2 linked regions of the Mumia flava genome follow. Each later gene encodes a partner of the first gene's protein in a complex. Links are inferred from orthologs where the notes say so. Each region holds a gene or a part of one and is shown on either strand. Other genes may lie near its edges.

Region 1 (15,486 bases):
AAGGGCGACATCTACGTCGCCGAGCTGTTCGGCGAGGGGATCTCGGTCGTGAAGCGCGGCTACCGCACGGCGCGGCCGTTCGCCCCGTTGCCGTGGGCGACGGCGGTGGAGTACCGGGCCGGCGCGGTCTGGGCGGCGAACGCACCGGAGCTCGAGGCGTTGTTCTCCGGGGGCGAGCCGACGCCGCAGGGGACGTTGGTGAAGTACCGCGCGAAGCGTCATCACCACCATCCCGGCAAGGGTGACCACGGCAAGGACGATCCCGGCAAGGGCGATCCCGGCAAGGGCGACCCGGGCAAGGGCGACCGCCGGTGAGCTGACGTGACGCCGGTGGGCGGGCTCGGGCCCACCCACCGGCGTCACGCGTGCCTGCGTTCCTGTGGGTGGCCCGGACTATCCTTGGGCCTCGATGACTCTGCACGCCCTGGCCGAGGCCGTGGCGGCCGATCCCACCCTCGCGCACGCGGTTCGAGACCGTCGCGACGGTGTGTCGGCGCTCGACCTGTCCGCCCCACCGTCCCTGCGTCCGTTCCTCGCCGGCGTGCTCGCCGGCGAGGACGCGTTCGTGCTCGCCGTGACCGCGACCGTGCGGGAGGCCGAGCAGCTCGAGACCGAGATCGGCGCACTGGTCGGCCCGGACGAGGTTGCGCTCTACCCCGCCTGGGAGACGCTGCCGCACGAGCGCCTCTCACCCCGCTCGGACACCGTCGGCCGCCGGCTCGCGGTGCTGCGCCGGCTCGTGCACCCCGGGGACACCGCGGCGACCGGCCCGGTGAGGGTCCTGGTGGCCCCGATCCGGTCCGTCCTGCAGCCGCAGGTCCGTGGGCTGGCCGACCTCGAACCGGTCGAGCTGCGCCGCGGGGACGAGATCGCGCTCGACGACGTCGTCCGCCGTCTCGTCGACGCCGCGTACGACCGCGTGGACCTCGTCACCAAGCGCGGGGAGCTCGCCGTGCGCGGCGGCATCGTGGACGTGTTCCCGCCCACGGCGGACCACCCCGTACGGGTCGAGTTCTTCGGCGACGAGGTCGACGAGCTCCGGCACTTCTCCGTCGCCGACCAGCGCTCCACCGACCCGGTCGACCGGATGTGGGCGCCGCCCTGCCGCGAGCTGCTGCTCACCGACGACGTCCGCGGCCGTGCCCGCGACCTCGCCGCAGCGCACCCCGAGCTCGGCGAGATGCTCGACAAGATCGCCGAGGGCCAGGCGGTCGAGGGGATGGAGTCCCTGGCGCCGGTCCTGGTCGACGGGATGGAGCTCCTGGTCGACCTCGTGCCGGACACCGCGACCGTGCTGGTCTGCGACCCCGAGCGGGTCCGGGCGCGAGCGCACGACCTGGTCGCCACGAGCGAGGAGTTCCTCGGCGCGTCCTGGGCGGCCGCCGCGGGTGGCGGGCAGGCGCCGATCGACCTGGGCGCCGCCGCGTACCGCTCGCTGGCCGACGTGCGGCTCCACACCCTGTCGTCCGGTCGTGCGTGGTGGTCGACGTCGCCGTTCCTGGTCGACGAGGAGCTCGGGTCTCGATCCTCGCTCCGCTCGGCCTCGACCAGCGAGGATTCCGTTGGTCGAGGCGCGAGCGGAGCGAGCGATCGAGACCTCGACGAGCGCTTCGACGCGATCGACGTCGACGGGGTCAATCTTCCGTTCGACCCGACCCCTGCCTACCGCGGCGAGATCGAGCGCGCGCTGGTCGACGTCAAGGGCTGGCTCGGCGAGGGCCACCGGGTCGTGCTGCTCGCGCCGGGAGAGGGCCAGGCGGCCCGTGGCGTCGAGGTGCTGGGCGAGCACGACGTGCCCGCGCGCTTCCACTCCGCGCTGGCGGCCGAGGACCTGACCGGGCACGTCGTGCACGTCGCCTGCGGGGACCTCGAGCACGGATTCGTGGCTCGGGGGACGGGTCTGGTGGTGCTGACCCAGGCCGACCTGGTCGGTCAGACCGCTGCCGCGCCGCGCGACGAGCGCACGATGCCGCGGCGCCGCAAGAAGCAGATCGACCCGCTCGAGCTCACGCCCGGCGACCACGTGGTGCACGAGCAGCACGGCGTCGGCCGTTACGTCGAGATGATGCAGCGGCAGGTCCAGGGCGCGACCCGCGAGTACCTCGTGATCGAGTACGCCGCGTCGAAGCGGGGCCAGCCGCCGGACCGCTTGTTCGTGCCGACCGACCAGCTCGACCAGGTCACCCGCTACGTCGGCGGCGAGCAGCCGAGCCTCGACCGGCTCGGCGGCTCCGACTGGAACAAGCGCAAGTCCCGCGCTCGCAAGGCCGTGCGGCAGATCGCCGACGGCCTGATCAAGCTGTACGCCGCGCGCCAGGCGACGAAGGGGCACGCGTTCGCGGCCGACACGCCCTGGCAGCGCGAGCTGGAGGACGCGTTCCCGTTCCACGAGACGCCCGACCAGCTCGTCACCATCGACGAGGTCAAGCGCGACATGGAGCGGCCGGTCCCGATGGACCGCCTGGTCTGCGGCGACGTCGGCTACGGCAAGACCGAGATCGCGGTCCGGGCCGCGTTCAAGGCGATCCAGGACGGCCTGCAGGTGATCGTGCTGGTCCCGACGACGCTGCTCGTCCAGCAGCACTTCGCGACGTTCGCGGAGCGGTACGCCCAGTTCCCCGTGACGATGCGGGCGCTGTCGCGGTTCCAGACCGACAAGGAGGCCAAGCAGGTCCTCGCCGGGCTCGAGGACGGCTCGGTCGACCTCGTCATCGGCACGCACCGTCTCCTGCAGCCCGGCGTGAAGATCCCGAAGCTCGGTCTCGTGATCGTCGACGAGGAGCAGCGCTTCGGCGTCGAGCACAAGGAGGCGCTCAAGCAGCTGCGCGCCGCGGTCGACGTGCTGTCGATGTCGGCGACGCCGATCCCGCGGACGCTCGAGATGGCGGTCACCGGGATCCGGGAGATGTCGACGATCCAGACGCCGCCGGAGGAGCGCCACCCGGTTCTCGGGTTCGTCGGCGCGTACGACGAGCGGCAGGTCGCCGCGGCCCTGCGCCGCGAGCTGTTGCGCGACGGGCAGGCGTTCTTCATCCACAACCGCGTCAGCTCGATGGACAAGGCGGTCAAGCGGCTCTCCGAGCTGGTGCCCGAGGCCCGGATCGCCGCGGCGCACGGTCAGATGGGCGAGCACCGGCTCGAGCAGATCATGGTCGACTTCTGGGAGAAGAAGTACGACGTGCTGGTCTGCACCACGATCGTCGAGTCCGGCCTCGACGTCTCGAACGCCAACACGATGATCGTCGAGCGTGCCGACACTCTCGGCCTCTCGCAGCTGCATCAGCTGCGTGGCCGCGTCGGGCGCTCGCGGGAGCGTGCGTACGCGTACTTCCTCTACCCGCCGGACAAGCCGCTGACCGAGACCGCGCACGAGCGGCTGTCGACGATCGCTCAGCACTCCGAGCTCGGCGGCGGCATGGCGATCGCCATGAAGGACCTCGAGATCCGCGGCGCCGGCAACCTGCTCGGCGGCGAGCAGTCCGGGCACATCGCCGACGTCGGGTTCGACCTGTACGTGCGCCTGGTCGGCGAGGCGGTCGCCGAGTACCGCGGCGATCACGGCGAGGAGACGGCCGAGGTCAAGCTGGAGCTCCCGGTCGACGCGCACCTGCCGCACGACTACGTGCAGAGCGAGCGGCTGCGGCTGGAGATGTACAAGCAGCTCGCCGCCGTCCGCACCGACGCGGAGGTCGACGACGTGCGCGAGGAGCTCGTGGACCGGTACGGCGAGCCGCCGGCGCCGGTCGACGCGCTGCTCGACGTGGCGCGGCTGCGGGTCCGGGCGCGCGACGCCGGTGTCACCGAGCTCACGACCGCGGGCAACAACATCCGGATCACCGGGGTCGACCTGCCCGAGTCGCGCCAGATGCGGCTCAAGCGGGTCTACCCGGGCTCGGTCGTGAAGCCGCAGGTGAAGCTCGTGCTGGTCCCACGGCCCAAGACGAAGCCGGTCGGTGGTCAGCCGCTGCGCGACGCCGAGCTGATGGACTGGTGCCGCACTCTGATCGACACGGTGATCGCGGGCCCGCCCGCGGCCTGACCCGCCGTCGCGCAGATCGCGGCAGCGCTGTGCCGGACCCCTGCCTCGGCCCCCTGCCTCGGACCCCTGCCTCGGACCGCAGTCTCCCCAGCCGGCTACGGAGTCTCCCACTGGGCGCGGATGGTTTCCCGCGCCCGGTGCGGGTCTTCCCAGCCGGCTACGGAGTCTCCCACTGGGCGCGGATGGTTTCCCGCGCCCGGTGCGGGTCTCCGCAGCCGGCTACGGAGTCTCCCACTGGGCGCGGATGGTTTCCCGCGCCCGGTGCGGGTCTCCCCAGCCGGCTACGGAGTCTCCCGGCGCGCGATGCGACGCGGGTGGCGGGTGAGGTTCGGCTTGCATGGGTTGCGTGGTGTTCGGGTACGGCGTTTCGTGGAGAACGATCACGGAACCCATCCGAGGAGGCAGCGATGGCTGACCCGACGACCACCAACACCGGGATCCCGGTCGAGAGCGACGAGCACTCCCTGACCCAGGGCGACCTCGGCTCGATCGCGCTGCACGACCACTACCTGATCGAGAAGATGGCCCAGTTCAACCGGGAACGCGTCCCCGAGCGCGTCGTGCACGCGAAGGGCTCCGGTGCGTTCGGCGAGCTGGAGATCACCGAGGACGTCAGCGCGTTCACGAAGGCGTCGCTGTTCCAGCCGGGTAGGAAGACCGACATGGTCGCCCGGTTCTCCACCGTCGCCGGCGAGCAGGGGAGCCCGGACACCTGGCGCGACCCGCGCGGCTTCGCGCTGAAGTTCTACACCGACGAGGGCAACTACGACATGGTCGGCAACAACACGCCGGTCTTCTTCGTCCGCGACCCGATGAAGTTCCAGGACTTCATCCGCAGCCAGAAGCGTCTGCCCGACTCCGGTCTGCGCGACCACAACATGCAGTGGGACTTCTGGACCCTGTCGCCGGAGTCCGCGCACCAGGTGATCTGGCTCATGGGCGACCGTGGGATCCCCAGGACGTACCGCCACATGGACGGCTTCAGCTCCCACACGTACCAGTGGATCAACGCCGACGGCGACCGGTTCTGGGTGCGCTACCACTTCAAGACCAACCAGGGCGTGGACTTCCTCACGCAGGCCGACGCCGACAGCCTGGCGGGCTCCGACCCGGACCTGCACCGCAAGGACCTGTTCGACGCGATCGCCGCCGGCGACTTCCCGTCGTGGTCGTTCGAGGTGCAGATCATGCCGTTCGAGGAGGCGGCGTCGTACCGCTTCAACCCGTTCGACCTCACCAAGACGATCTCGCAGAAGGACTACCCCCGTCGCAAGGTCGGCACGCTCACGCTGAACAAGAACCCGGAGAACTTCTTCGCGCAGATCGAGCAGGCGGCGTTCGAGCCGAGCAATCTCGTGCCGGGGGTCTACGTCAGCCCGGACAAGATGCTGCTCGGCCGGGTCTTCTCCTACGCGGACACGCACCGCTACCGGATCGGCACGAACTACGCCCAGCTCCCGGTGAACGCCCCCCACGCGCCGGTGCACTCGTACTCCAAGGAGGGCGCGATGCGGTACGCCTGGGCCGACCCGTCGGTGCCGGTGTACGCACCGAACTCCTACGGCGGCCCCGAGGCGGATCCGCAGTACGTCGACGGGAAGGGCTGGCCTGCGGCCGGGGAGCAGATCCGCGCTCCGTACGAGCTCCACCCCGAGGACGACGACTTCGGCCAGGCCGGGACGCTGGTGCGCGAGGTGATGGACGACGCTGCACGGGCACGCCTCGTCAGCAACATCGCAGGTCACCTCGCCGACGGCGTGACCGACGAGGTGCTGGCCCGGGTCTGGACGTACCTCGGCAACGTCGACACGGAGCTGGCCAAGGCCGTCGAGTCCGAGCTGGCGTCGCTGAAGAACGGCGGCTGAGCTGCGGTCGCTGCCCGGGCCGGCGCCGACGCGCAGGCGGTGCCGGTACGCTGAGCGCGGACGGCCGGTGATGCCGGTCACGCCGCCCGCGACTCTCGGAGAGGAACACCGATGCCCCGCTCGGTCCGCACCCGCCGCCTGATCGTCGCAGCCGCTGCGACCCTCGCTCTCGCCGGATGCGGCGCGAACCATCCCGGGGACGCGACGGTGGTCGGGTCGGCGCAGTTCGCGATGAGCGACCTCGACCGCCTCGCGGACGCCGGCTGCCTGTTCCTCGGGACCCAGGCGGCGGCTCAGGGCGCTCAGGCACCGGACCCCGGTTCGGTGCGCAGCCTCGTGGCCGCGCAGGAGATGCAGCTGCAGGCCGCGCGGTCGCTCGCGGCCGAGGACGGCATCGAGCTCGAGCCGTCCGCGTACGCGATCGACCCCGCCCAGGTCACGCAGATCGACGACACGTTCGGCTCCGACGCCGACGACATCCTCGAGCTGCTCGAGAAGGACTACGAGAACGTCGCCCTCCGTTCGGCGATCGGCGAGCAGGAGCTCGGCGTCGACACCACCGCCGAGAACCAGCAGCAGGTGCAGCAGGCCGGCGCCGAGGCGGTCGCGGCCGAGCTCGAGCGGCTCGACCCCGCGGTCGATCCCCGTCTGGGAGTGTCCGACTCCGCGGAGATCGTCGGTGGCACCGGGTCGCTGTCGGTCGCCCAGGTCGCGGCGGACCCGGCGGAGACCGGCGAGCCGTGCCAGGGTGTGGAGCCGACTGAGTGAAGATCCTCGTCACCAGCCCACGGGTCGCTCCGGGCCTGCTGACGTACGCCGCCTGGCGGGCACTGGACGCCGCGACCGACGTGGTCGCGATCGACGAGGACGACCCCACGTACCAGGCCCTGGTGGCGGCCGGGCTGCCCGTCCGGGTCGTGACGGATCCGCTCGTCGCGCAGCCGGACACGGGCGGTGACGCAGGCACCGTGTGGCTGGCGCCGGCCGGGGACGTCGACTGGGCCCGCGACCTCGCGTCCCGCCTGGTCGCCTCCGGAACGCAGACCGACGAGATCGAGGTCGTCTTCGGCTCGTACGACGTCCCCGGTGCTCGCCTGCTCGACCTCGTCGAGGTGATGGACCGGCTGCGGCTCGAGTGCCCGTGGACCCGCGAGCAGACCCACGCCTCGCTGCAGCAGTACCTGCTCGAGGAGGCGTACGAGGTGCTGGACGCGCTCGACCGCGGCGCGACGGACGAGCTGCGCGAGGAGCTCGGCGACCTGCTGATGCAGGTCGTGTTCCATGCCGCGGTCGCGGCCGGTCGCGGCCCCACGGACGACGGTTGGGACATCGACGACGTCGCCGCCGGGATCGTCGAGAAGCTCGTGCGCCGCAACCCGCACGTCTTCGGGGACGTCGACGTGGCTGACGCCGCGGAGGTCGACGCGAACTGGCAGCGGCTGAAAGCCACCGAGAAGCCTCGCGCCTCGGTGCTCGACGGGATCGCCCCGACGTTGCCCGCGCTCGCGTACGCCGACAAGGTCGTCTCCCGGCTCGAGCGCGACGGGGCGCCCGTCTCCGCCGACGGCGACGCGCTCGCCGACCGGCTGCTCGCTCTGGTGCTGCAGGCGCGGGCCGAGGGCCGCGACGCCGAGCAGGAGCTGAGACGGCGCGTGAACGAGCTCGTCGCGGGCCGCTGAGCCGACCCTTCCCGGCGTGGCGCTGCGCGTCGGTCGGCCGGAACGGGTCCACTAGGGTGGGGACGACACAGCCCGTCCTTCCCAAGGAGTCCTAGTGGCAAGCATCGAAGCTGTCGGAGCACGAGAGATCCTCGACTCACGCGGCAACCCCACCGTCGAGGTCGAGATCGCCCTCGACGACGGGACGATCGCGCGCGCCGACGTGCCGTCGGGTGCCTCGACCGGCCAGTTCGAAGCGGTGGAGCTGCGTGACGGCGGTGACCGGTACGGCGGCAAGGGCGTGCAGCAGGCCGTCGACGCGGTCAACGATACGATCCACCCCGAGATCCTCGGCCTGGACGCCGACGAGCAGCGCTACCTCGACCAGACGCTGATCCGGCTCGACACGACCCCGAACAAGGCCCAGCTCGGCGCGAACGCCATCCTCGGTGTGTCGCTCGCCGCAGCCCGAGCCGCGGCGGACTCGGCCGGCCTGCCGCTGTTCCAGTACGTCGGTGGTCCCAACGCTCACGTGCTCCCGGTCCCGATGATGAACATCCTCAACGGCGGTGCGCACGCCGACACCGGGGTCGACATCCAGGAGTTCATGATCGCCCCGATCGGAGCCGACTCGTTCCGTGAGGCGCTGCGCCAGGGCGTCGAGGTCTACCACGCGCTCAAGTCGGTGCTGAAGAAGGAAGGCCTGGCGACCGGTCTCGGCGACGAGGGCGGTTTCGCCCCCGACCTGGCGAACAACCGTGCCGCGCTCGATCTGATCGCGAAGGCCGTCGAGTCGACCGGTCTGAGCCTCGGCACCGACATCGCGCTCGCGCTCGACGTGGCGGCCTCGGAGTTCCACGGCGACGACGGCTACACGTTCGAAGGCTCGGTCCGCACCTCCGAGGACATGTCGGCGTACTACGCCGAGCTCCTCGACGCGTACCCGATCGTCTCGATCGAGGACCCCCTCGACGAGGAGGACTGGGCCGGCTGGAGCGCGCTGACCGCGTCGCTCGGTGCCCGGACCCAGCTCGTGGGCGACGACCTGTTCGTGACGAACTCCGAGCGGCTCCAGCGCGGGATCGACGAGGCGTCGGCGAACGCGCTCCTGGTCAAGGTCAACCAGATCGGCACCCTGACCGAGACCCTGGACGCCGTCGAGCTGGCGCACCGCAACGGTTTCCGCTGCATGATGAGCCACCGCTCGGGGGAGACCGAGGACACGACGATCGCCGACCTCGCCGTCGCGACGAACTGCGGCCAGATCAAGACCGGCGCACCGGCGCGCTCGGAGCGGGTGGCGAAGTACAACCAGCTGCTCCGGATCGAGGAGCTGCTCGACGACGCCGCGACGTACGCCGGTCGTTCGGCGTTCCCGCGCCACCAGGGCTGAGCGGTGCCGCCGACGTCGCGACGGACCTCGACCAGCCGCCCGGCCAACCGGCCGGCGGGGACTCGGTCGCGTCCGTCCGCGGCGTCGTCGGCGAGGCGCACGGCGCCGGAGCAGCAGTCGGCGTCCGCGCCGGAGCGGCGCACGCCACGGTTGACCCGCCGGATGGCGGTGCTGCTCCTCGTCCTGCTCGTGCTCGCGATCTCGTACGCCTCGAGCCTGAAGGCCTGGCTCCAGCAGCGTGACGCCCTCGCGGCGGCTCATGCCCGGATCGACGCCTCGACCGAGGCGATCGCGGAGCTCGAGAAGCAGAAGGCGCGCTACGACGACCCCGAGTTCGTCGAGCAGCAGGCCCGCTCCCGCTTCGGCTGGGTGATGCCGGGCGAGGTCGGGTTCACCGTGCTCGGGGCCGACGGCGAACCGGTCGGTGACGCCCCGGAGCTCACTGCCCCGACGAGTACCGAGGACGAGGGCGGTCCGGTCTGGTGGAACCGGCTCTGGTCGTCGGTCGAGACCGCGGGGGACGTCCCCGGGACGGAGGACGCGCCCACGACGACGAGCGGATCCGGCGGCGTCGTCAAACCCCAGGACCACGAGGAGTGACGTGAACCCCGGTGCCGAGCCCGGCGACCTGTCCCCCCGCGGCGGTGAGCAGGCCGGCGACGCGAGCGGAGTCGCGCAGGCCGACCTGGACGCCATCGCCGGCATGCTCGGCCGTGCCCCGAGGGGTGTCGTCGCGGTCATGAGTCGATGCCCGTCCGGACACCCGAACGTCGTCAAGACGTTGCCGCGGCTGCCCGACGGGACCCCGTTCCCGACGCTGTACTACGTGGTCTGCGACCGGCTGAACGGCCGGATCGGGACGCTCGAGGCGTCCGGCCTGATGCGCGAGATGAGTGAGCGTCTCGAGACCGACGCGGCGCTGGCCGCGGACTACCGTGCGGCTCACGACCGCTATCTCGCCGAGCGTCGCGCGCTCGGTGCCGTGCCGGAGATCGACCACGTCACCGCCGGCGGGATGCCCGACCGCGTGAAGTGCCTGCACGTGCTCGTCGGGCAGTCCCTCGCGAGCGGTCCGGGCGTGAACCCTCTGGGCGACGAGGCGGTCGCGTACCTCGGGGACTGGTGGTCGGGCACCCCGTGCGCTCCGGCGGCTGACGGACCTGGGAGCGCCGGATGACCCGGGTGGCCGCGATCGACTGCGGCACGAACTCGATCCGGCTCCTGATCGCCGACCTGGGCGACGACGGTACCGCCCAGGACGTCGTCCGCCGGATGGAGATCGTCCGGCTCGGCTACGGCGTGGACCGCACCGGGCGCCTCGACGACGCTGCCCTCGACCGGACCTTCGCCGCGTGCGACGCCTACGCAGCCCAGATCTCCGAGTACGGCGCCGAGCGGTTGCGGTTCGTCGCGACGTCGGCCACCCGTGACGCCTCCAACGCCGCTGACTTCGCGGCGGGCGTGCAGGAGCGGCTCGGCGTGGCGCCCGACGTCGCCTCGGGCGCGGAGGAGGCGGCGCTGTCGTTCGCGGGCGCCGCGCGTGACCTGCCCGACGTGGATCAGCCGGTGCTCGTGATCGATCTCGGCGGCGGCTCGACGGAGCTGATCGTCGGTCGTGACGGCCGGGCCGAGGGCGCGTTGTCGCTGGACGTCGGTTCGGTCCGGATGACCGAGCGGCACCTGCGCGACGACCCTCCGACGCTGGGGGAGATCGAGTCCTGCGCCGCCGACGTCGACGCTGCGCTCGACGGCGTCGAGCTGGAGCTGGGCGCGGTCCGGACGGTCGTCGGCGTCGCCGGCACCATCACCACGGTCGCGGCCGCCGCCCTGGACCTCGCGGAGTACGACTCCGAGCGGATCCACCACGCGCGCCTGTCGGTGTCGCGGGTCCGGCAGGTCGGGGCGCAGATCCTCGCCGCCACGGTCGAGCAGCGGCGATCCTGGCCGTACATGCACCCCGGCCGGGCCGACGTGATCGGTGGCGGTGCGCTCGTGCTCGACCGCGTCCTCGAGCGGACCGGCGTCGCCGAGATGATCGTGTCCGAGCACGACATCCTCGACGGGATCGCCTGGTCCCTCCTCTGACCGCGAGACGCCCGTGGCGGGGCCGCGATTTGCCCGTGGCGGGGGTCGCGAGGTCAGGCGCCGATGACGGTCGGGCCGCGCGACGCCCAGACCGCGCCGAGGATCCCGTCGAGCACGTGCGCCCGGTCGAACTGCAGCGCGTACGAGCGTGCCGCCTCCCGCCGCTGCGTCCGATCGTCGGGTCCGCTGCGCAGCACGAGGTCGTCGAGCGCCGCAGCGATCGCGTCGGGATCCTCGACACCGACGATCGTCGCGTGGTCGCCCACCGCCTCGCCGATCCCGCCGGTCAGCGTGGTGATCACGCCGCCCGCGCCGGCGAGCATCGCCTCGGTGAGCGCGATCCCGAACGTCTCGACGAACTCGGGGCGCGGCTTGCTGGGCAGCACGAACGCCGCGCTCCCCGCCATCAGGTACGGCTTCTCGTCGTCGTCCACGTCGTCGAGGAACGTGATCCGGTCCGCTGCCGGCGACGCCGCCGCGTACGCCCGCAGCTCGGCCGCCTCGGGCCCGCGACCTGCGATCACCAGGCGTGTCGTCGCCGCCGTCCCGCTGCGCGCGAACCCGTCGATCAGGTCGTCGACACCCTTCGCCGCGGCGAGCCGGGACAGGAAGAACACGTACCCGTCCCGCTCGAGACCCCGAGCCGCGAGCGCGGCGTCGACGTCGGCCGGATCGAGGTCGGTGTACGCGCGGGTGTCGATGGCGGGGTAGGAGATCCGGATCCGCTGGGCGCACCGGCTCGCGTACCGCGTGCCGTGCCGTGCGTCGACCTCACGGGCGCACTCGAGCACGAGGTCGCGGGTGTACTCCGAGACGGCGAGGCACACGTCGTTGGCGAGGTACGTCGACAGCACCTGCGCCGCGGCGCCGAACCGGTCGGCCTCGATGCAGCCGCGCACGACGTTCGTCACGTCGGAGCCGACCGCCTCGGCGACGGTCGTGACGTCGACCGGCAGACCGGTGGACCGTGCGATCCGGACGGCGTCGGTGACCGCGAACGTGTGCGGGCTGAGGTAGAGCGACATCGCCACGGTCGGCACTCCGTCGGTGAACAGCTCGACCAGTCGTCCGGTCAGCCCGGCGAGGTAGCGTCCGTCGGGAACCCGCGCGTCTCCCACGGGGTCGGGGCGCTCCACGGTGATGCCCGGGGAGTACGGCATCACCGTCTCGAGCGGCTTGAGCGGCAGGCCCGCAGCCTCGAGACGCTCGATCGGCCAGGTGACGATCCGGACGTCGGTGAAGCCCCGCACGAGGGCGGCCTCGGCGAGGTTGCGGGCCTCGCCGGAGTGTCCGCAGATCACCGGGTCGGCACGGACGACGATGACGAGACGGTACGGGTGGGTGTTCATCGCGTTCCTCCGTGGGTGTGGGTGGTGTGCGGCGGGTCTCAGGTGGCGCGGCAGGTCAGAGCGGCACGTCGGCCGAGGGGCCGACGACGTCCTCGCGTCGGGTCCCGGCCGGGAACGACGGCGGTCGGTGCTCGGGTGCCTGGCCCCACCGGCTCGGCTCGGGTCCGAGCTCGATCAGGAGCCGGCCACCGCGGTGCAGCCGCGCCCCGTCCAGCCAGGTGCGCTCCAGGGGACGGCCGTCGAGGTAGGCCTCCTGGACGTACTGCGGGGGCGTGTCCGGGCCGGGCTCGGCGAACCCGGTCGTCTCGATCTCGAGGTCGGCGCCGGCGAGGTGGATCGTCGCGGCCTCGAAGGCGGGTGCGCTCACCAGGAACAGACTCTGCCCGGCCACCGGGAACAACCCGAGCGACGCCCACACGTACCACGACGACAGCCCGCCGGAGTCGTCGTTCCCCGCGAGCCCGCCCGCGCCCGTACCGAAGCACTGGTGCACGGCGGCGTGGACGACCTCGGCGGTACGGTCCGGACGCCCGGCGTAGTGGTACGCCCAGGGTGCCTCCATGTCGGGCTCGTTGTTCAGGCCCTCGAACCGCGCCAGCGCGTAGCCCGCCGCCATCTCCTCGACGCCCGGACGCGGCCCCGGCTGGACGACCGGCGCCGCGCCGTACCCGAAGAACCGGTCGAGCATCGCGACGAACGCGTCGTCTCCGCCGACCAGGGCGATCCGGGCGGCCATGTCGTGCAGCAGGCGGAACGAGTAGTTCCACTTGCCGCCTTCGTAGTACGTGGAGTCGAGCAGCAGCCCGGTCGTCGGGTCGAACGCGTTCGTCCAGCCCCCGGCGTACTGCGCGAGCTCGGCCGCGAGCGTCTTGTCGCCGACGTGCTCTGCGACGAGCTGGGTGCACCAGTAGCCGAACGCGAGGTCGAGGGTGTGGCTGACGGGGTGGGCGAGGCCGCGCAGCAGGTAGTCCTCGCCGTACGCCCGCCGCAGGTCGTTGTGCATGTGCACGAGGGCCCAGTCCCAGTCCATCCCCGGCAGCCCGAGGGTGCAGAGGTCGGCGAGGAAGGTCTGGGCGAGGGCGCTCGCCTGGCGCGAGAACACGTCGGCGCCGCGGGCCATCCTGTAGCCGATCGGGAGGTTGCCCTCCTCCTCGCAGACGTGGATCAGCGCGGTCGCCAGCTCGACGGCCCGTTGGGGTGCCAGCGTCGTGAGCAGCGGGAGCTGGGTGCGGTAGATGTCCCACATCGTGCAGACGTCGAACGCGAACGGTCCGTCCGACGGCCGGAACGGGCTCTCGTCCGGCGCGAGGCACGGCTTGATCAGGGCGTGGTACAGCGCGGTCTCGAACACCGTCGTCCGGTCGGGATCGGCGCAGGTCACGTCGATCCGCCCGAGGTGGTCGTCCCACGCGCGGGTGGTCTCCTCGCGGCGCCGGGTGTACGAGGTGCGGCTGGGGCCGCAGTCGGCGACGAGGTTCGCCTGGGCCTGCTCGGAGCCGCGCAGCGAGAACCCGAGCCGCACCTCGACGGTCTGCTCGGCGGTGGTCGGCCCCGCCCACATCACACCGAACGGGCGCAGCGTCGTCGCGCGGATGTCGTCGAAGTCGAGCCGGCTGCCTCCCGCCATCAGCCGGCGGTCGTACCAGAGCATCTGCCGCCACCGCTGCGCGTCGCACTCCACGTGGACCGCGAGGGGTGCGCCCTCGACCACGAGCTCCCCGCGCGCCTCGCCCGGCTCGACGGTCTCCAGGTGGGCGCGCAGCGGCACGGTCGCGCCGTACGGGATGGAGAGCCCGCCGAGGGAGAGGTCGATGACGATCCGGGCGTCGTGGTGCGCGGGGAACGTGTAGCGGTGCACGGCGCTCTTCGGGCCGACGGTGATCTCGCACCGCACCCCGGACTCCAGCGTCGTCTCGTACCAGCCCGCGCCGGCGCGCTCGTCGTGCAGCGTCCAGGTCCGTCCGAGCGCGTCCAGCGGCTCGAGCATCGGGGTGACCCGGAGGTAGTTGTAGTACTTGCGGATCGCGCCGGTCCCGGACTGCTGGAAGTGGGTGAAGCCGGATGCGGCCTGGTCGTCGAGGAACGCGACCGGCACGCCCTCCGTACTGAGGTCGTAGCGGCCGTAGCCGGTCGGGTACGCCCCGGAGTACGCACAGGCGGAGACCATCCCGAGCGGGTAGCAGGCGCCGGGATGGGTGTTGCCGACCTGCGGCTTCGGCCACCACCAGGTGGCGGCGATCCCGGTGCGCCCGGGCAGCGCGGTGGCCTCGGTCCCGATGAAGGGGTCGACGCTCATCGGCACCTCCTCCCGGTGCTCGTTTCCAGGACGGTACGGACGGCAGGTGTCGGCAGGGTTTCGGGCGGGTGACAGCTCCGTCCCGTCCCCGATTCGTCGAGTTCGGGCGTGATCGTGGCCTCCGATTCACGCCGCAACTCGACGAATCGCGCTCGGGGCGCGTGGCTAGGCTGGTGGTGTGGCTGCTCGGACCGGATTCACCTCGCCCGTGACGCCGGGGTCGGGATGGCCGGACGACCCGGCGACCGCCCGTACGCCCGTCGCCGCCGACGCCGATGCGGTCGCGCGGCTGAGCGACGTCGGCCGTGACCTGGCCGAGCTCGACGCCCGCGTCTCGGTGTGCCGTGCCTGCCCGCGGCTGGTCGACTGGCGCGAGGACGTCGCGGTGACGAAGCGGCGCGCGTTCGCGGACGAGTCCTACTGGGGCCGCCCGATCCCGGGCTGGGGCGACGCCGCACCGCGGTTCCTGGTCGTCGGCCTGGCGCCGGCGGCGCACGGCGGCAACCGGACCGGCCGGATCTTCACCGGGGACCGGTCCGGCGACTGGCTCTTCGCCTCGCTGCACCGGGTCGGCCTCGCAGTGCAGGAGACCAGTACGCACGCCGGCGACGGGCAGCGGCTGCTCGGTGGCCGTATGGTCGCGGCGGTACGGTGCGCTCCGCCGGCGAACAAACCGACCGTCGCTGAACGGGACACCTGTGCACCCTGGTTGGAGGAGGAGATCCGTCTGGTCGAGCCGTCGGTGCGGGCGATCGTGGCGCTGGGGGCGTACGGCTGGGAGGCCACCCTGCGGACGTTCGC
Region 2 (15,016 bases), on another replicon or contig:
TCGTTCAGGGCCTTGGCCATCGGGGCCAGGCAGTTCGTGGTGCACGACGCGTTCGAGATCACCGTGTGCGCCGCCGGGTCGTAGCTCCCCTCGTTGACGCCCATCACGACGGTGACGTCCTCGTTCTTGGCGGGCGCGGAGATGATGACCTTCTTCGCGCCGGCGTCGATGTGCGCCTTCGCCTTCGTGGCGTCGGTGAAGAAGCCGGTCGACTCGATCACCACGTCGACGCCGAGATCCTTCCACGGCAGCGCGGCCGGGTCGCGCTCCTCGAACGCCTTGATCACGCGGCCGCCGACGGTGATCGACGACTCGTCGTACGAGACCTCCTCGCCGAGCCGACCCAGGATGGAGTCGTACTTCAGGAGGGTGGCGAGCGACTTGTTGTCGGTGAGATCGTTCACCGCGACGATCTCGAAGTCGCCCCCGGCGGCCAGGGCCGCCCGGAAGAAGTTGCGGCCGATCCGGCCGAATCCGTTGATACCTACGCGCACGGTCACGACGCTCTCCTCTGAGAAGTGTTTCTTCGCGGGGGCTCGGACTCTTCGAACGAGTCCAATCGACCCTATCGCGGCGACGACGGCTCGCCGCACCCGGACCGGGGTGCCTCAGGCACCGTCGGCGAGCATCTCCTCGGTCAGGCTCGCCTCGGTGTCGGGGATCCCCAGCTCGGACGCCTTCTTGTCCGCCATCGCCAGCAGGCGGCGGATGCGTCCGGCGATCGCGTCCTTGGTCAGCACCGGATCGTGCAGCCGCCCCAGCTCCTCCAGGCTCGCCTGCTTGTGCTCGACCCGCAACCGACCGGCCGTGCTCAGGTGGTCGGGAACCTCGTCGGCCAGGATCTCCAGGGCGCGCTCCACCCGCGCGCCCGCCGCGACCGCGGCACGCGCGGAGCGCCGGAGGTTGGCGTCGTCGAAGTTGGCCAGACGGTTCGCGGTCGCCCGCACCTCCCGGCGCATCCGACGCTCCTCCCACGCCAGGAGCGACTCGTGCGCCCCCAGCCGGGTCAGCAGCGCGCCGATGGCCTCGCCGTCGCGGATCACCACGCGGTCCACGCCGCGGACCTCACGGGCCTTGCTCTGGATCCCCAGCCGACGGGCGGCCCCGACCAGCGCGAGCGCAGCCTCGGGTCCCGGGCAGGTCACCTCCAGTGCAGAGGAGCGCCCCGGCTCGGTCAACGACCCACGGGCCAGGAACGCTCCGCGCCAGGCGGCCACGGCGTCGCACGTCGCCCCGGAGACGACCTGCGGCGGCAGACCCCGTACGGGACGGCCGGCGCCGTCGACCAGACCGGTCTGCCGCGCCAGCGCACCGCCGTCGCGGATGACGCGCACGACGTACCGGGTGCCCTTGCGGATCCCGTTGCTCTGGAGCACCTGCACCTCGCCCACGTGGCCGTACACGTCGGCCAGGTCGGTGCGGAGCCGGCGCGCGGCCGCCCCGGTGTCCAGGTCCGCCTCGATCACGATCGCGCCGCCGACCAGGTGCAGTCCACCGCCGAAGCGCAGCATCGACGAGACCTCTGCCTTGCGGCAGCACGCCTTCGTCACCGAGGTGCTCGCGAGCTCGGACTTGACCTGTGCCGTCATCGCCATCCGTCGCTCCTGTCCTCGTCCTCGTGCAGGCGCACACAGCCCCCGTGTGCCCTCCCGGTCACTGTAGCCGCGCGTCCCGAAGCGCTCCCGGGCGCGCACGCATCACGCGTTCGTACGCTCCCGCCAGGCGCAGCGGGTCGTGCCGCGCCGAACCGTCGCCGACGGCGAGCCGCTCGAGGACGAGCTCGGCCCCCATGATGGCCGCAGCCGCCCGCACCGCCGCGGGGTCACCGATCGCGTCGGCGTCGGCGAGCACCACGTCCACCCGGAGATCGGGAGCGTGGTCGGCGATCACCTCGAGGTGCCGCTCCGGGGAGAACCCCTCGGTCTCGCCCGTCTGCGGCGCGAGGTTGAGGACCAGCATCCGGCGCGCCGCGGTGTCGTGCAGGGCCTGGGAGAGCTGAGGGACGAGAAGGTTCGGGAGCACGCTGGTGAACCACGATCCCGGGCCGACGACGACCCAGTCGGCGTCCCGCACGGCCCGGAGGACGTCGGGGCTCGCGGGAGGGTCGGTGGGATCCAGCCGCACCGCCAGGACCTCCGAGCGCGTGGTGGCGACCGCAGCCTGGCCGCGGACGACCTCCATGGCGCCGGCCGCGGTCCGCACCGTCGCCTCGATGTCGAGCGGGATCGAGGCCATCGGGAGCACCCGCCCACGGGCGCCCAGCAGCCGGCCGACCCAGTCCAACCCGTCGACGTGGTCGTCGAGCAGCTCCCAGAGCGCGGCGATCAGCAGGTTGCCGACGCTGTGACCGTTGAGGTCGCCTTCGGTGGAGAACCGGTGCTGCAGCACCTGCGCCCACGTCCGCCCCCACTCGTCCTCCCCGCAGAGCGCCGCCAGGGCCTGGCGCAGGTCCCCGGGAGGCAGGACGCCGAGCTCGTCGCGCAGACGCCCGGACGAGCCGCCGTTGTCCGCGACCGTGACCACGGCGGTGAGGTCCACCGGCAGGTAGCGCAGCGCGGACAGGCTCGCCGCGAGTCCGTGCCCCCCTCCCATCGCGACGACGCTGCGATGGTCTCCCGGAGCCTTCACCGGGCCCCTGCGCGGAGCTGCGGTGCTCACTCGCGCCCCAGGTCGCGGTGGATCACCAGGGTCCGCACGTCGTGGTCGCGCAGCCGGCGGCCGAGCTCCTCGGCCATCGCCACGCTGCGGTGCCGACCCCCCGTGCAGCCGATCGCCAGACTCAGGAATCGCTTGTTCTCGCGCACGAAACCGCCGGTCAGGGTGGCGAGCAGAGCCTCGTACTGGTCGAGGAACCGCTTCGCGTCCCCCTGGCCCAGGACGTGCTCCCGGACCGCGTCGTCGAGACCCGACAGCGGACGCAGCTCGTCGATCCAGAACGGGTTCGGGAGGAACCGCATGTCGGCCACCATGTCGGCGTCGACCGGGATCCCGTACTTGAAGCCGAACGAGACCACCGTCGCCCGCAGCGGGTGCTCGTCGGCGTCCTCGAACGCCGACGAGATCCGCGCCGAGAGCTGGTGGGTGTTGAGGTGGGTGGTGTCGACCACGAGGTCGGCGGTCGAGCGGAGCCCGCGCAACATCTCCCGCTCCACCGCGAAGCCGTCGAGCAGGCGCCCCTCCGTGCGCAGCGGATGCGGGCGCCGCGCGGCCTCCTGCCGTCGGACCAGCACGTCGTCGGCCGCCTCGACGAACACGACCGTCGGGCGCAGACCCGACGCGCGGAGCGAGTCGAGCGCCCCCGAGAGCTCGGAGAAGAACACCTGCGACCGCGCGTCGACGACGACCCCCAGCTTGGTGGTCAGGTGGTTCTCGCCGAACAGGTCGACGGTGTCGTCGAGCAGCTGGGGAGGCAGGTTGTCGACCACGAAGTAGCCGATGTCCTCGAGCATCTTCGCGACCGTGCTCTTGCCCGCTCCGGTCATCCCGGTGACGAGGACCAGGTCCTCCACACCGCTGCGGCTCATGTGTCCTCCTCCAGGATCTCCCCGGTCGTGGTGTTGATCGCCGGCGCCGCCGAGGGCTGCGGCGCCGCGAGCGCGTCGACCACTGCCTGCGCCGTCCGCGGACCGAAACCCGGGACCTGCGCGATCTCGTCGGCGCTCGCGGCACGCAGCTTCTTCAGCGAGCCGAACCGCTTCATCAAGGACTTCCGGCGCACCTCGCCGAGACCGGGGACGTCGTCCAGCGCGCTCTCCACCATCGTCCGTGACCGCCGACCGCGGTGGTGCGTGATCGCGAACCGGTGCGCCTCGTCACGCACCCGCTGGAGCAGGTAGAGGCCCTCGCTGGTCCGCGGCAGGATGACCGGATCCTCCTCGTCGGGGAGCCACACCTCCTCCAGCCGCTTCGCCAGGCCGCACAGCGGGATGTCGTCGACACCCAGCTCGCGCATCGCCCGCGCCGCCGCCGCGACCTGGGGTGGTCCGCCGTCGACCACGACCAGCCCGGGAGCGTACGCGAACTTGCGCGGCTTGCCCGTGTCCGGGTCGACCAGCTGCGGACCCTCGGCCTCGCCGTCGGAGCCGATCTCGGGCTCCGACAGCGCGGCACGCTCGTCCAGGTAGCGGCGGAAGCGCCGCGTGATCGTCTCGTGCATCGCCGCCACGTCGTTCTGACCTTCGACGCCGCGGATCACGAACCGGCGGTACTCGCCCTTGCGCGGGAGACCGTCCTCGAACACCACCATCGACGCGACCACCTCCGTGCCCTGCAGGTTGGACACGTCGAAGCACTCGATCCGCAGCGGCGCCTCCGGCAGGTCCAGGGCCTTCTGGACCTCCTCCAGCGCGCGCGTCCGGGTGGTCAGGTCGCTCGCGCGCTTCGTCTTGTGGAGCGTCAGAGCCTGGGTGGCGTTGCGCTCGACCGTCTCCATCAGCGCCCGCTTGTCACCGCGTTGCGGCACCCGAACCGCGACCCGTCCCCCGCGCCGCTCGCCCAGCCACTCCGCGATCGTCGTCGCATCCTCGGGGAGCACCGGGACCAGCACCTCCCGCGGGATGCCGTCCGCCTGCTCACCGTCGTACAGCGTGACGAGGGCCCGCTCGACGAGCTCACCGACGCCGGCGTCGTCGGTCTTGTCGGCGACCCACCCCCGTCGTCCGCGGACCCGCCCGCCACGGACGGAGAAGATCTGCACGCCGACCTCGAGCGGGTCGTCGGCCAGCGCGATCACGTCGGCGTCGGTCGCGTCCCCGAGGACCACGGCGTTCTTGTCCAAGGCCTTGCGGAGCGCGTCGATGTCGTCGCGCAGCCGGGCCGCGCGCTCGTACTCCTGCTCAGCGGCAGCGGCCTTCATCTCCCGCTCGAGGCGCTTGATGTACGTCGTGGTGTTGCCCGCCATGAACGAGCAGAAGTCGTCGACGATCTCCCGGTGCTCCTCCGGTGTCACCCGGCCGACGCACGGCGCCGAGCACTTGCCGATGTAGCCGAGCAGGCACGGACGCCCGATCTGCTTCGACCGGTTGAACACGCCCTTCGAGCAGGAGCGCATCGGGAAGACCCTCAGCAGGAGGTCGACCGTCTCGCGGATCGCCCAGGCGTGGCTGTACGGGCCGAAGTAGCGGACGCCCTTGCGCTTCGCGCCACGCCCCACCATCACCCGCGGGAACTCCTCGCTGCGGGTGATCGCGAGCCACGGGTACGACTTGTCGTCGCGGTACTTCACGTTGAACCGCGGGTCGAACTCCTTGATCCAGCTGTACTCCAGCTGGAGGGCCTCGACCTCCGTCGACACGACCGTCCAGTCCACACCGGCGGCGGTGGTGACCATCTGCTGGGTGCGCGGGTGGAGCCCGGCGAGGTCGGCGAAGTAGGACGACAGGCGCGAGCGCAGCGACTTCGCCTTGCCGACGTAGATCACCCGACCGAGCTCGTCGCGGAAGCGATACACCCCCGGAGCATCGGGAATCGACCCCGGGGCGGGTCGATAGGTCGCGGGATCTGCCACAACGCCCACCCTACGAGCCGGCGCCGACAGCGCAGGGCGCGGACACGCGTGCTCGGACTACCCGAGGACGATCTCGTCCCCGGAGACCGACACCGCCACCGACGGGAGCGGCTCGGACGCCGGCCCGCCGAGCACGGATCCGTCCTCCGCGGAGAACTCGCTGTTGTGGCACGGGCACGTCATCGTGTCGTCCTCGATCAGGCTCACGATGCAGCCCTGGTGCGTGCAGACAGCGCTGAAACCCACGAACTCGCCCTCGGTGGGCTGGGTGACGATGACCTTCTCGCCCTCGTACAGACGGCCTCCGCCGACCGGGACGTCCGAGGTGGAGCCAAGCACCGTGCCGCCGCCCCCGCCGCCGTCCGAGCCTCCGTCGGTCGTCGCCGGGTCGCTGGCCGCGTCCGACCTCGCACCCGAGCCGGAGCCGGTGGACCCGCTGGTGTCCTCGCCGCAGGCTGCCAGCAGGCTGGTCGCCACCGTGGCGCCGCCGACGACGGCGACCCCCTGGAGGACGCGACGGCGGTCGAGTGGCTCAGTCATGGAGTTCCCTTCGTGGGCGACGTCGTGCAGGGTTCAACGATCACGGCCGACCGGGGGTTCCCACAAGCCCGTTGTGCGTCGATCCGACCGCTTCGCGACCGCGGACTACCGAGCCGTGCTTCTCTTCGCTGTCGACTTCTTCGCAGGTGCCTTCTTGGCGGTCGACTTCTTCGCAGGTGCCTTCTTGGCGGTCGACTTCTTGGTGGTCGCCGTCGCGGTCGACCCCTTCACGGCCGCGGTCTTCTTCGCCGGCCTCTTCGCGGCGGTCTTCTTCGCGGCGGCCTTCTTCGTCGTACGCCGGCCTGCTCCCGGCTCCAGGTCCAGCGCGGGCTGCATCGTCGGCTGGGCCGCTTCCTTGCCTTCCAGCAGCGGCCGCAGGAACGAGCCGGTGTGGCTGTCCGGGTCCGCGGCCACCTGCTCGGGCGTCCCCTCGGCGATCAGGAGACCTCCGCGGGTGCCGCCCTCGGGTCCCATGTCGACGATCCAGTCAGCCGTCTTGATGACATCGAGGTTGTGCTCGATCACGATCACGGAGTTGCCCTGGTCGACCAGCCGACCCAGGACGCCGAGGAGCTTGCGGATGTCCTCGAAGTGCAGTCCCGTGGTCGGCTCGTCCAGCACGTAGAGCGTGCGGCCGGTCTGACGCTTCTGCAGCTCGGCGGCGAGCTTGACTCGCTGCGCCTCGCCGCCCGACAGCGTCGGCGCCGGCTGCCCGAGGCGGACGTACCCCAGGCCGACGTCGACCAGCGTGTTGAGGTGGCGGGCGATCGCCGGGATGGCGGCGAAGAACTCCTTCGCCTCCTCGATCGGCATGTCGAGGATCTCCGCCACGGTCTTGCCCTTGTAGTGCACCTCCAGGGTCTCCCGGTTGTACCGGGCGCCGTGACAGACCTCGCACGGGACGTAGACGTCGGGCAGGAAGTTCATCTCGATCTTGATCGTGCCGTCGCCGGAGCACGCCTCGCAGCGTCCGCCCTTGACGTTGAACGAGAAGCGGCCCTGCTGGTAGCCCCGGACCTTCGCCTCCGGCGTCTGCGCGAACAGCTTGCGCACGTGGTCCCACACGCCGGTGTACGTCGCCGGGTTGGACCGGGGGGTGCGTCCGATCGGCGACTGGTCGACGTGGATCACCTTGTCGACACGGTCGGCGCCGACGATGTCCTTGTGGCGCCCCGGCAGCGACCGCGCGTTGTAGATCGTCCGCGCCAGCGAGGTGTAGAGGATGTCGTTGACCAAGGTGGACTTGCCGGAGCCGGAGACCCCAGTGACGGCGACGAGCTGGGCCAGCGGGAACGTCACGTCGATCCCGCGGAGGTTGTGCTCCCGGGCGCCGCGCACGGTGATCTCGTGGCCCTCGCGGCGCGGCCGGCGCTCCGCGGGGACCGGGATCTCCTTGCGGCCGGAGAGGTACTGGCCGGTCAGCGAGTCCGGGGACGCGTACAGCTCCTCGACCGTCCCGGACACGATCACCTGGCCGCCGTGCTCGCCGGCTCCCGGACCGATGTCGACGACCCAGTCGGCCGTCCGGATCGTGTCCTCGTCGTGCTCGACCACGATCAGGGTGTTGCCGAGGTCGCGCAGGCGCACGAGGGTCTCGATCAGCCGGTGGTTGTCGCGCTGGTGCAGGCCGATCGAGGGCTCGTCCAGCACGTAGAGGACGCCGACGAGACCCGCGCCGATCTGCGTCGCGAGCCGGATCCGCTGGGCCTCGCCGCCCGAGAGCGAACCGGCGGCGCGGTCCAGGGTCAGGTAGTCCAGGCCGACGTCCAGCAGGAAGCGCAGGCGCTCGTGGATCTCCTTGAGCACCCGCTCGCCGATCTGCCGCTCCCGCTCGCTCATCTCGAGCTCGGCCAGGTAGTGCGCCGCCTCGTCGATCGACAGCGCGGCCACCTCGGCGATGTTCTTCTCGCCACCGCGCCGCGACGACGTCGTGACACCGAGGATCACCGGCTTGAGCCGCGAGCCGCCGCAGGTCGGGCACGGCACCTCGCGCATGAACTCCTCGTACCGCTCCCGGCTCGTGTCGCTCTCGGCCTCGGCGTGCCGGCGCACGACGTACGGGATCACGCCCTCGAAGCTCGACCAGTACGAGCGCTCCCGGCCGTAGCGGTTGCGGTAGTGCACGTGCACCTGGGTCGGGTGGCCCTCCAGGAGCGCCTTGCGCTGGGCCGCGGTCAGGCCCTCGTACGCATCGGTCGGCGCGAACCCCAGCTCCTCGCCGAGGGCGTTCAGGAGGCGCCCGAAGTAGTCCGCCACGTGGGCACCGGACCACGGCGCGACCGCACCGTCGTCGAGCGGCCGGCTCGGGTCCGGGATCACCAGCTCCGGATCGACCTCCATCCGCGTGCCGAGACCGGCACAGTCCGGGCAGGCGCCGAACGGGGAGTTGAACGAGAACGACCGCGGCTCCAGCTCGTCGACGGCGAGCGGATGGTCGTTCGGGCAGGCGAGACGCTCCGAGAACCGGCGGATCCGCCCCGGCGCCCCGGCCTCGACGTCGACGAAGTCGAGCAGCACGAGACCGTCGGCGAGACCCAGCGCGGTCTCGATCGAGTCGGTGATCCGCTGCTGTGCCGTGGGCTTCACGACGAGGCGGTCCACGACGACCTCGATGTCGTGCTTCTTCTGCTTCGCGAGCGCCGGCGGGTCGTCGGCGAGGCTGAGGATCTCCCCGTCGACTCGGACACGGCTGTATCCCTGCGAGCGGAGCTGGCGGAAGAGGTCGAGGTACTCCCCCTTGCGGCTGCGGATCACCGGCGCGAGCACCTGGAAGCGGGTGCCCTCCTCCAGCTCCATCACGCGGTCCACGATCTGCTGCGGGGTCTGCCGGGTGATCGCCTCGCCGCAGACCGGGCAGTGCGGGTGACCGATCCGCGCGTACAGCAGGCGGAGGTAGTCGTACACCTCGGTGATGGTGCCGACGGTCGAGCGGGGATTCCGTGAGGTCGACTTCTGGTCGATCGACACCGCGGGCGAGAGGCCCTCGATGAAGTCGACGTCGGGCTTGTCCATCTGCCCGAGGAACTGCCGGGCGTAGGCCGACAGCGACTCGACGTAGCGGCGCTGGCCCTCCGCGAAGATCGTGTCGAAGGCGAGCGACGACTTGCCCGACCCCGACAGCCCCGTGAACACGATCATCGCGTCGCGGGGGAGGTCGATCGAGACGTCCTTCAGATTGTGCTCGCGAGCGCCGCGGACGAGCAGTCGGTCTGCCACGTGATCAGCCGCTTCCTGTCGGTCGGAGACTCCGGTGAATTCGGGCGAGACCGGACGCTCGAGCGTGCCTGACCCGCAGAAACAAGCCTACCGAGCACCCCTGACAAGAACCGGTCGCGGACGGACCGGCGGTGACGCCGACGGCCCGGGGCTGGCAGGGTGTCTCCATGACCTCCGCGAACGCGACGCCGCACGACGTGATCGATCTGGTCGACTCTCGGACCCAAGCGCTGCTCACCGACCTCGACGCGCTCAGCGCCGACGACCTCCGGGCGCCGTGCCTGCTCCCCGGCTGGACCCGCGCGCACCTCGTCACGCACCTCGCCCGCAACGCCGACGCCCTCGTGAATCTCTTCACCTGGGCCAACACCGGCGTCGAGACCCGGATGTACCCGTCGCGGGAGCAGCGAGACGCCGACATCGAGGCCGGCGCGGCCCGCAGCACCGACGAGCTGCTGGACGACCTGACGGAGTCCTCCGTGCGGTGGATCGTCACGGCCCGCTCGTTGCCCGACGAGGCATGGTCCGCCGTGATCGAGGGCGGTGCGCACAGCACGAAGTACCCCGCGACGTGGATCCCGATGATGAGAGCAGGCGAGGTGATCATCCACCACACCGACCTCGGCACCGGCTACGTGCCTGATCAGTGGCCGGCCGGGTGGGTGGGCCTCGCGCTGCGCGACGCAGCCACGAACCTCAGCGACCGCGCCGGCGAGCCGATCGCCCTGCGAGCGACCGACTCCGGACTGGGGATCGGCGACGGCGGCGGCCGTACGGTCTCCGGGACGCAGGCCGACCTGCTGGCGTGGGTCACCGGGCGTGCGACCGGCCCCAGCCTGGCGACCGTCGACGGCGACCTCCCGACCCTCGGCGACTGGCGCTGAGGCCGACCCTCGACCTGCGAGGAGACCACGATGTCCTACACCGGCCACGTCACGGTCGGCGGCCCGCCCCAGGTCCGCGAGCTGGCCGACCTCATCATCACCAAGGTCGCGGTCGGCCCGATGAGCAACAACGCGTACGTCCTGCGGTGCCGGCACACCGACGAGCAGGTGCTGATCGACGCGGCGAACGACGCCGAGACCCTCCTCGAGACGATCGGTGAGGGCGGCCTCGCCCGTGTCGTCACCACGCACCGTCACGGCGACCACTGGCAGGCGCTCGCGGAGGTCGTCGCCGACACCGGTGCGCGATGCCTCGCGGGCCGCCACGACGCGGACGAGATCGGGGTCCCCGCGGACGATCTGCTCGACGACGGCGACGAGGTGCCGGTCGGCCGGTCGCGCCTGCGCGTGATCCACCTCGTCGGGCACACCCCGGGCTCGATCGCGCTGCTCTACGACGACCCCGACGGGATGCCGCACCTGTTCACCGGTGACGCGCTGTTCCCGGGCGGCGTCGGCAAGACCTGGTCGGCGGACGACTTCGCGTCGCTGATCGACGACGTCGAGCACAAGCTCTTCGACCGGCTCCCGGACGAGACGTGGTTCTACCCCGGTCACGGCGACGACTCCACGCTCGGGACCGAGCGGCCGTCGCTGGCGGAATGGCGTGCGCGGGGCTGGTGAACCAGCGGACAGAGGACGGCCCCGGGGGCGGTGGAAGCGCCGGCCCGGGGCCTCGGAACGTCGGAGGCGAATCCGACAACCCGTACCGTCACACTACCTGCGCGGCCCGCTGGGCCGAAGTCGCGCGGCGGCGCCCGGCCGTACGGCCCGATGCCCGCTCAGGCGGCGACGGAGCGGCGGCGCCGCCTGACCTGGAGCTCGGCCAGCTCGTCGATCGACATCCGCAGGGTCGGGTTCGCCTCGGCGGCCACCTCGCCCGGCATGTCCGCCTCGGAGCCCAGCAGCGACTGCCAGACGGCCTCGTCGGCCGCGGCCTGCTGGTCCGCGACGGCCAGCTCCGCGACGGCCAGCTCCGCGACGGCCAGCGCAGGGGCGCCCTCGTCCGCGGGCACCGGCTCGGCCCCGGCGGCCGCGTCGTCCTCGGGAACGGCGGCCTCGTCGGCCCACTGGAGACGCAGGTGGTCGGCGGTCGCCACGACCAGCCGGTCCTCGCGCCGCTTGACCACGATCATCCAGAGCGCCTGCGCGCCGATGACGACCCACACGAGGTTCGCCGCGAACGCCGGCCAGATCCCGTTGAACGCAGCCACGCCGCCCATCAGCCCCGCACCCGTCAGGTTCGCCGTCTGATAGCGCGCCGACGAGGCGTTCCAGCGGCCCCGCGTGACGAGCAGGTAGGCGGCAGCACCGGCAGCAGCGCCGATCCAGCCGACCGTGGTGACGACGTCGGTGACGGACACGGGAGGAACCCCCTTCGAGGGACGGGTGGGAGATGGTCGGTCCCGGTCGGCATCGACCGGGACGACCACCAGTCTGCGTGGCCCATGGGTTTAGAACAATCGACGCTTTCTTGATCGGCCATTTAGCATTGCTGTATGCCGTCGATCGACCCCCGTCGTCTCGCGTTCCTGCTGGCCGTGCACCGCACGGGCGGCATCCTGGCCGCCGCGGACGAGATGAAGATCACACCCTCGGCGGTCTCCCAGCAGATCGCGCGCCTCGAGTCCGAGGAGGGTGTGGACGTCCTGGTGAGGGGTCCGCGCGGCGTCACGCTCACGCCCGCGGGGCGCGTCCTGGCCGAGGCTGCGGAGCGGATCGAGGCCGAGCTCGTCGAGGCCCGCAAGACCCTCGCCACACTCGGCGACGAGGTCTCGGGGCGGGTGTGGCTCGGCTCGTTCCCGACCGCCATCCAGGCGATCGTCGCGCCCGCCGTCGCCGCGCTGCGCGAGACGTACCCGGGCGTCGACCTCCTGGTGGACGAGCGCGAGCCCGCGGACGCCCTCCGGATGCTCCGGGCCGGCGATCTCGACCTCGCGCTCCTGGAGCACGACGAGACGACCCTCCCGACCACCCCGCGCGGGATGAACGACGTGCTCCTCCTCGACGACCCCTGGCGTCTCGTCATCCCCGCCGCGTACGCCACGCCCACCCAGATCTCCGACCTCGTCGACGCCACCTGGCTCGGAGCCGATCCGGGGACGGCCGCCGCTCGCGCCCTCGGACGTCAGGCGGAGGCGCTCGGCACGACACTGCACACCCGGCACGGGTACGCGAGCTTCGAGGCGGCGTTCGCCTTCGTCGCCGCCGGCGAGGGGATCGCGATGGTGCCCTCCCTCGCTCTGCAGCGCGAGCTGCCGGCCGGCGTCGAGGTGGTCGCTCTCCCCGGCCTCGGCACCCGGCGGGTCGTCGTACGGCACCGCCAGAACCGCCGCGAGCCCGGCCTGGCGACCCGCGCGGTCCTGGACCAGCTCCTGGCGGTGGCCGCGTCGCTCGAGCAGGTCTGAGCGGTCCCTCCCCCGCGCTAGGGAGCCGGGCGGAGCCGGGACGCCTCGACCCACTGCTCCACGAGCGTCCCCTCGCCCTGCTCCCCCGGCACGAACGCGACCCGCGCGACCCAGCCCCCGGACTCCCGGCGCCACTCCACGACCAGACCCGGGTACGCGTCCGCCTCGTACCGGCCGAGCCGGACCCACACGTGCCGGACACCACCGCCCGTACGGGGAGCGACCTGCGGCGCCTCCCGCCCTGCGTACCGCCGATTGGTGCCCACGGCGCCAGGATACGCTGGCATTCGAACTTGTGTTCGACAGCCTGAGGTATCCGGCGAACGCGTCGCGCGTCGAATTGCGGAGGAGGCCGCACGGGCAGAGTGTTGTCGGGCATCGTGCGCACCGAGGAGGTTGCCGTGACGACCGACCCCCAAGACGGACCCCCCTCGAGCGCCGGCACCGGCCGGGAGGGCGACGGCGGCACGGACAGCAGCACCGAGCTGCGACGGTTCATGACGCCGAGGCTGCTGCTGCTCTTCGTCGTCGGCGACATCCTCGGGACCGGGGTGTACGCCCTGACCGGACAGGTGGCGGGCGAGGTCGGGGGCGCGGCCTGGCTGCCGTTCCTGGTGGCGTTCGCGATCGCGACGCTCACCGCCTTCTCGTACCTCGAGCTGGTCACGAAGTACCCGCAGGCCGCCGGCGCCGCGCTCTACACCCACAAGGCCTTCGGCGTGCACTTCCTGACGTTCCTCGTGGCCTTCACGGTGATGTGCTCCGGCATCACGTCGGCCTCGACCGCGTCGCGGGTCTTCGCGCTCAGCTTCGACCAGGGGTTCGGGCTCGGGCTCCCGACGGGCGGCATCCTCGTGCTCGCCCTCGCGTTCATGATTCTCCTGGCGCTGATCAACCTGCGGGGCGTCGCGCACGGGGTGATGACGAATGTCGTGCTGACCCTCGTCGAGCTGACCGGCCTGCTCCTCGTGCTCGCGGTCGGGGTGTTCGCGATGACCCAGGGTGACGCGGACTTCTCACGCGCGGTCGCGTTCGACACGCCCGACGACAAGAACGTCTTCCTGGCCGTCACCACGGCGACGTCGCTCGCGTTCTTCGCGATGGTCGGGTTCGAGGACTCGGTGAACATGGCCGAGGAGACCAAGGACCCGGTCCGCACCTTCCCACCGATCATCCTCAGCGGGCTGAGCTGACGATCGCCGGCATCACGTACGTCCTGGTCTCGATCACGGCGGTGGCGCTGGTCCCGGTCGGCGACCTCGCGGAGTCCGAGACGCCGCTGCTGACCGTCGTGGAGATCGGTGCACCGAGCCTGCCGGTGGACGACATCTACCCGTTCATCACGATGTTCGCGGTCGCCAACACCGCGCTGATCAACATGCTGATGGCCAGCCGCCTGCTGTACGGGATGGCGCGGCAGCGCGTCCTGCCGCCGGCGCTCGCGCACGTGGGCCGGCGCAGCCGGACGCCGTGGGTGGCGATCCTGTTCACCACGGCGATCGCCCTGGGCCTCATCACCTGGGTGTTCGGTGCGAGCGAGAACGCCGTCACCGTGCTCGGCGGCACGACCGCGCTGCTGCTGCTCGCGGTGTTCGCGGTCGTCAACGTCGCCGTGCTGGTGCTGCGGCGGCACCACGTCGACTCCGACCACTTCCACGCGCCGACGGTGTTGCCGGTGCTCGGCGCGATCACCTGCGTGTACCTCGTGACGCCGCTGTCCGGGCGGGACGCAGCGCAGTACGAGGTGGCCGGCGTCCTGCTGGGCGTCGGCGTCGTGCTGTGGGCGACGACGTGGGTGCTGAACCGCGCGATCTACGGCCGCAAGACGTTCGTGCAGGATCCCGGCGACCTCGAGTGACGGAGGCGGCCACGATCGCGGCCGCCTCCGCCGGTCGGGCCGGTGGTCACCAGAACTTCTTGCGCCACCAGCGCGGGAAGTGCCCGATCGCGTTCTTCTTGGCGAGGCGGTCGCTCTTGCGGAAGCCCTGCCACTTGACGCGCTTGTGCTTGCCGCCCAGCCCCAGCTTGCGGGAGCAGGACGGCCACGCGCCCCAGCCCTGGCCCTTGAGCACGCGCTCGGCGATCACGATCTGCTGACGGCGCTTGGCGTTGTCCGCGTACCGCGCGAACCGCTTGCCGCCGTAGCCGCGCCACGTGCTCGAGCTGAACTGGAGGCCACCGTGGTAGCCGTTGCCGGTGTTGATGTGCCAGCGCGCACCGGACTCGCACCGGGAGAGCTTCTGCCAGGTCCGGTCGCTCGCGGCGCTCGCAGCACCACCGGACGCAACCAGGAGACCGAAGGCGAGGGCGAGCGCAGCCAGGACCGAGACAGCCGCGCGCCCCACGTTCCGAGGGACGAAATGCATGGTGAGTTCCTTCGCCACGCCTGCGAGGTGAGCTGT

What was found.
Region 2: the proteins of mfd (region 1) and uvrA are in contact, whole or in part, in a crystal structure (PDB 4DFC), measured with the Escherichia coli proteins. The link is inferred for Mumia flava from one-to-one orthologs.

The regions. Positions count from the first base shown.
Region 1 is NZ_PGEZ01000001.1:1,101,809-1,117,294, reverse strand. Bases 71-4,239 are described here. They hold mfd (transcription-repair coupling factor), read left to right. Parts: upstream 71-409; coding sequence 410-4,039; downstream 4,040-4,239. Other genes in these bases: CLV56_RS05285 (ScyD/ScyE family protein), read left to right, coding at 71-315. Also shown: more of CLV56_RS05285, read left to right, coding at 1-70; CLV56_RS05275 (catalase), read left to right, coding at 4,447-5,904; CLV56_RS05270 (hypothetical protein), read left to right, coding at 6,016-6,672; CLV56_RS21185 (nucleoside triphosphate pyrophosphohydrolase), read left to right, coding at 6,669-7,583; eno (phosphopyruvate hydratase), read left to right, coding at 7,678-8,955; CLV56_RS05255 (FtsB family cell division protein), read left to right, coding at 9,118-9,555; CLV56_RS05250 (DUF501 domain-containing protein), read left to right, coding at 9,659-10,132; CLV56_RS05245 (Ppx/GppA phosphatase family protein), read left to right, coding at 10,129-11,040; CLV56_RS05240 (glycosyltransferase), read right to left, coding at 11,094-12,389; CLV56_RS05235 (glycoside hydrolase domain-containing protein), read right to left, coding at 12,445-14,685; CLV56_RS05230 (uracil-DNA glycosylase), read left to right, coding at 14,864-15,486. UniProt on the Escherichia coli protein: Couples transcription and DNA repair by recognizing RNA polymerase (RNAP) stalled at DNA lesions. Mediates ATP-dependent release of RNAP and its truncated transcript from the DNA, and recruitment of nucleotide excision repair machinery to the damaged site.
Region 2 is NZ_PGEZ01000002.1:249,749-264,764, forward strand. Bases 5,952-9,650 are described here. They hold uvrA (excinuclease ABC subunit UvrA), read right to left. Parts: upstream 9,263-9,650; coding sequence 6,152-9,262; downstream 5,952-6,151. Other genes in these bases: CLV56_RS15415 (Rieske (2Fe-2S) protein), read right to left, coding at 5,952-6,046; CLV56_RS15425 (maleylpyruvate isomerase family mycothiol-dependent enzyme), read left to right, coding at 9,430-9,650. Also shown: gap (type I glyceraldehyde-3-phosphate dehydrogenase), read right to left, coding at 1-500; DNA-binding protein WhiA, read right to left, coding at 609-1,595; CLV56_RS15400 (gluconeogenesis factor YvcK family protein), read right to left, coding at 1,654-2,592; RNase adapter RapZ, read right to left, coding at 2,655-3,524; excinuclease ABC subunit UvrC, read right to left, coding at 3,521-5,506; more of CLV56_RS15415, read right to left, coding at 5,564-5,951; more of CLV56_RS15425, read left to right, coding at 9,651-10,146; CLV56_RS15430 (MBL fold metallo-hydrolase), read left to right, coding at 10,177-10,830; CLV56_RS15435 (CBU_0592 family membrane protein), read right to left, coding at 10,989-11,570; CLV56_RS15440 (LysR family transcriptional regulator), read left to right, coding at 11,706-12,614; CLV56_RS20665 (hypothetical protein), read right to left, coding at 12,632-12,880; CLV56_RS21380 (APC family permease), read left to right, coding at 13,016-13,807; CLV56_RS21385 (amino acid permease), read left to right, coding at 13,849-14,472; CLV56_RS21390 (transglycosylase family protein), read right to left, coding at 14,519-14,980. UniProt on the Escherichia coli protein: The UvrABC repair system catalyzes the recognition and processing of DNA lesions. UvrA is an ATPase and a DNA-binding protein. A damage recognition complex composed of 2 UvrA and 2 UvrB subunits scans DNA for abnormalities.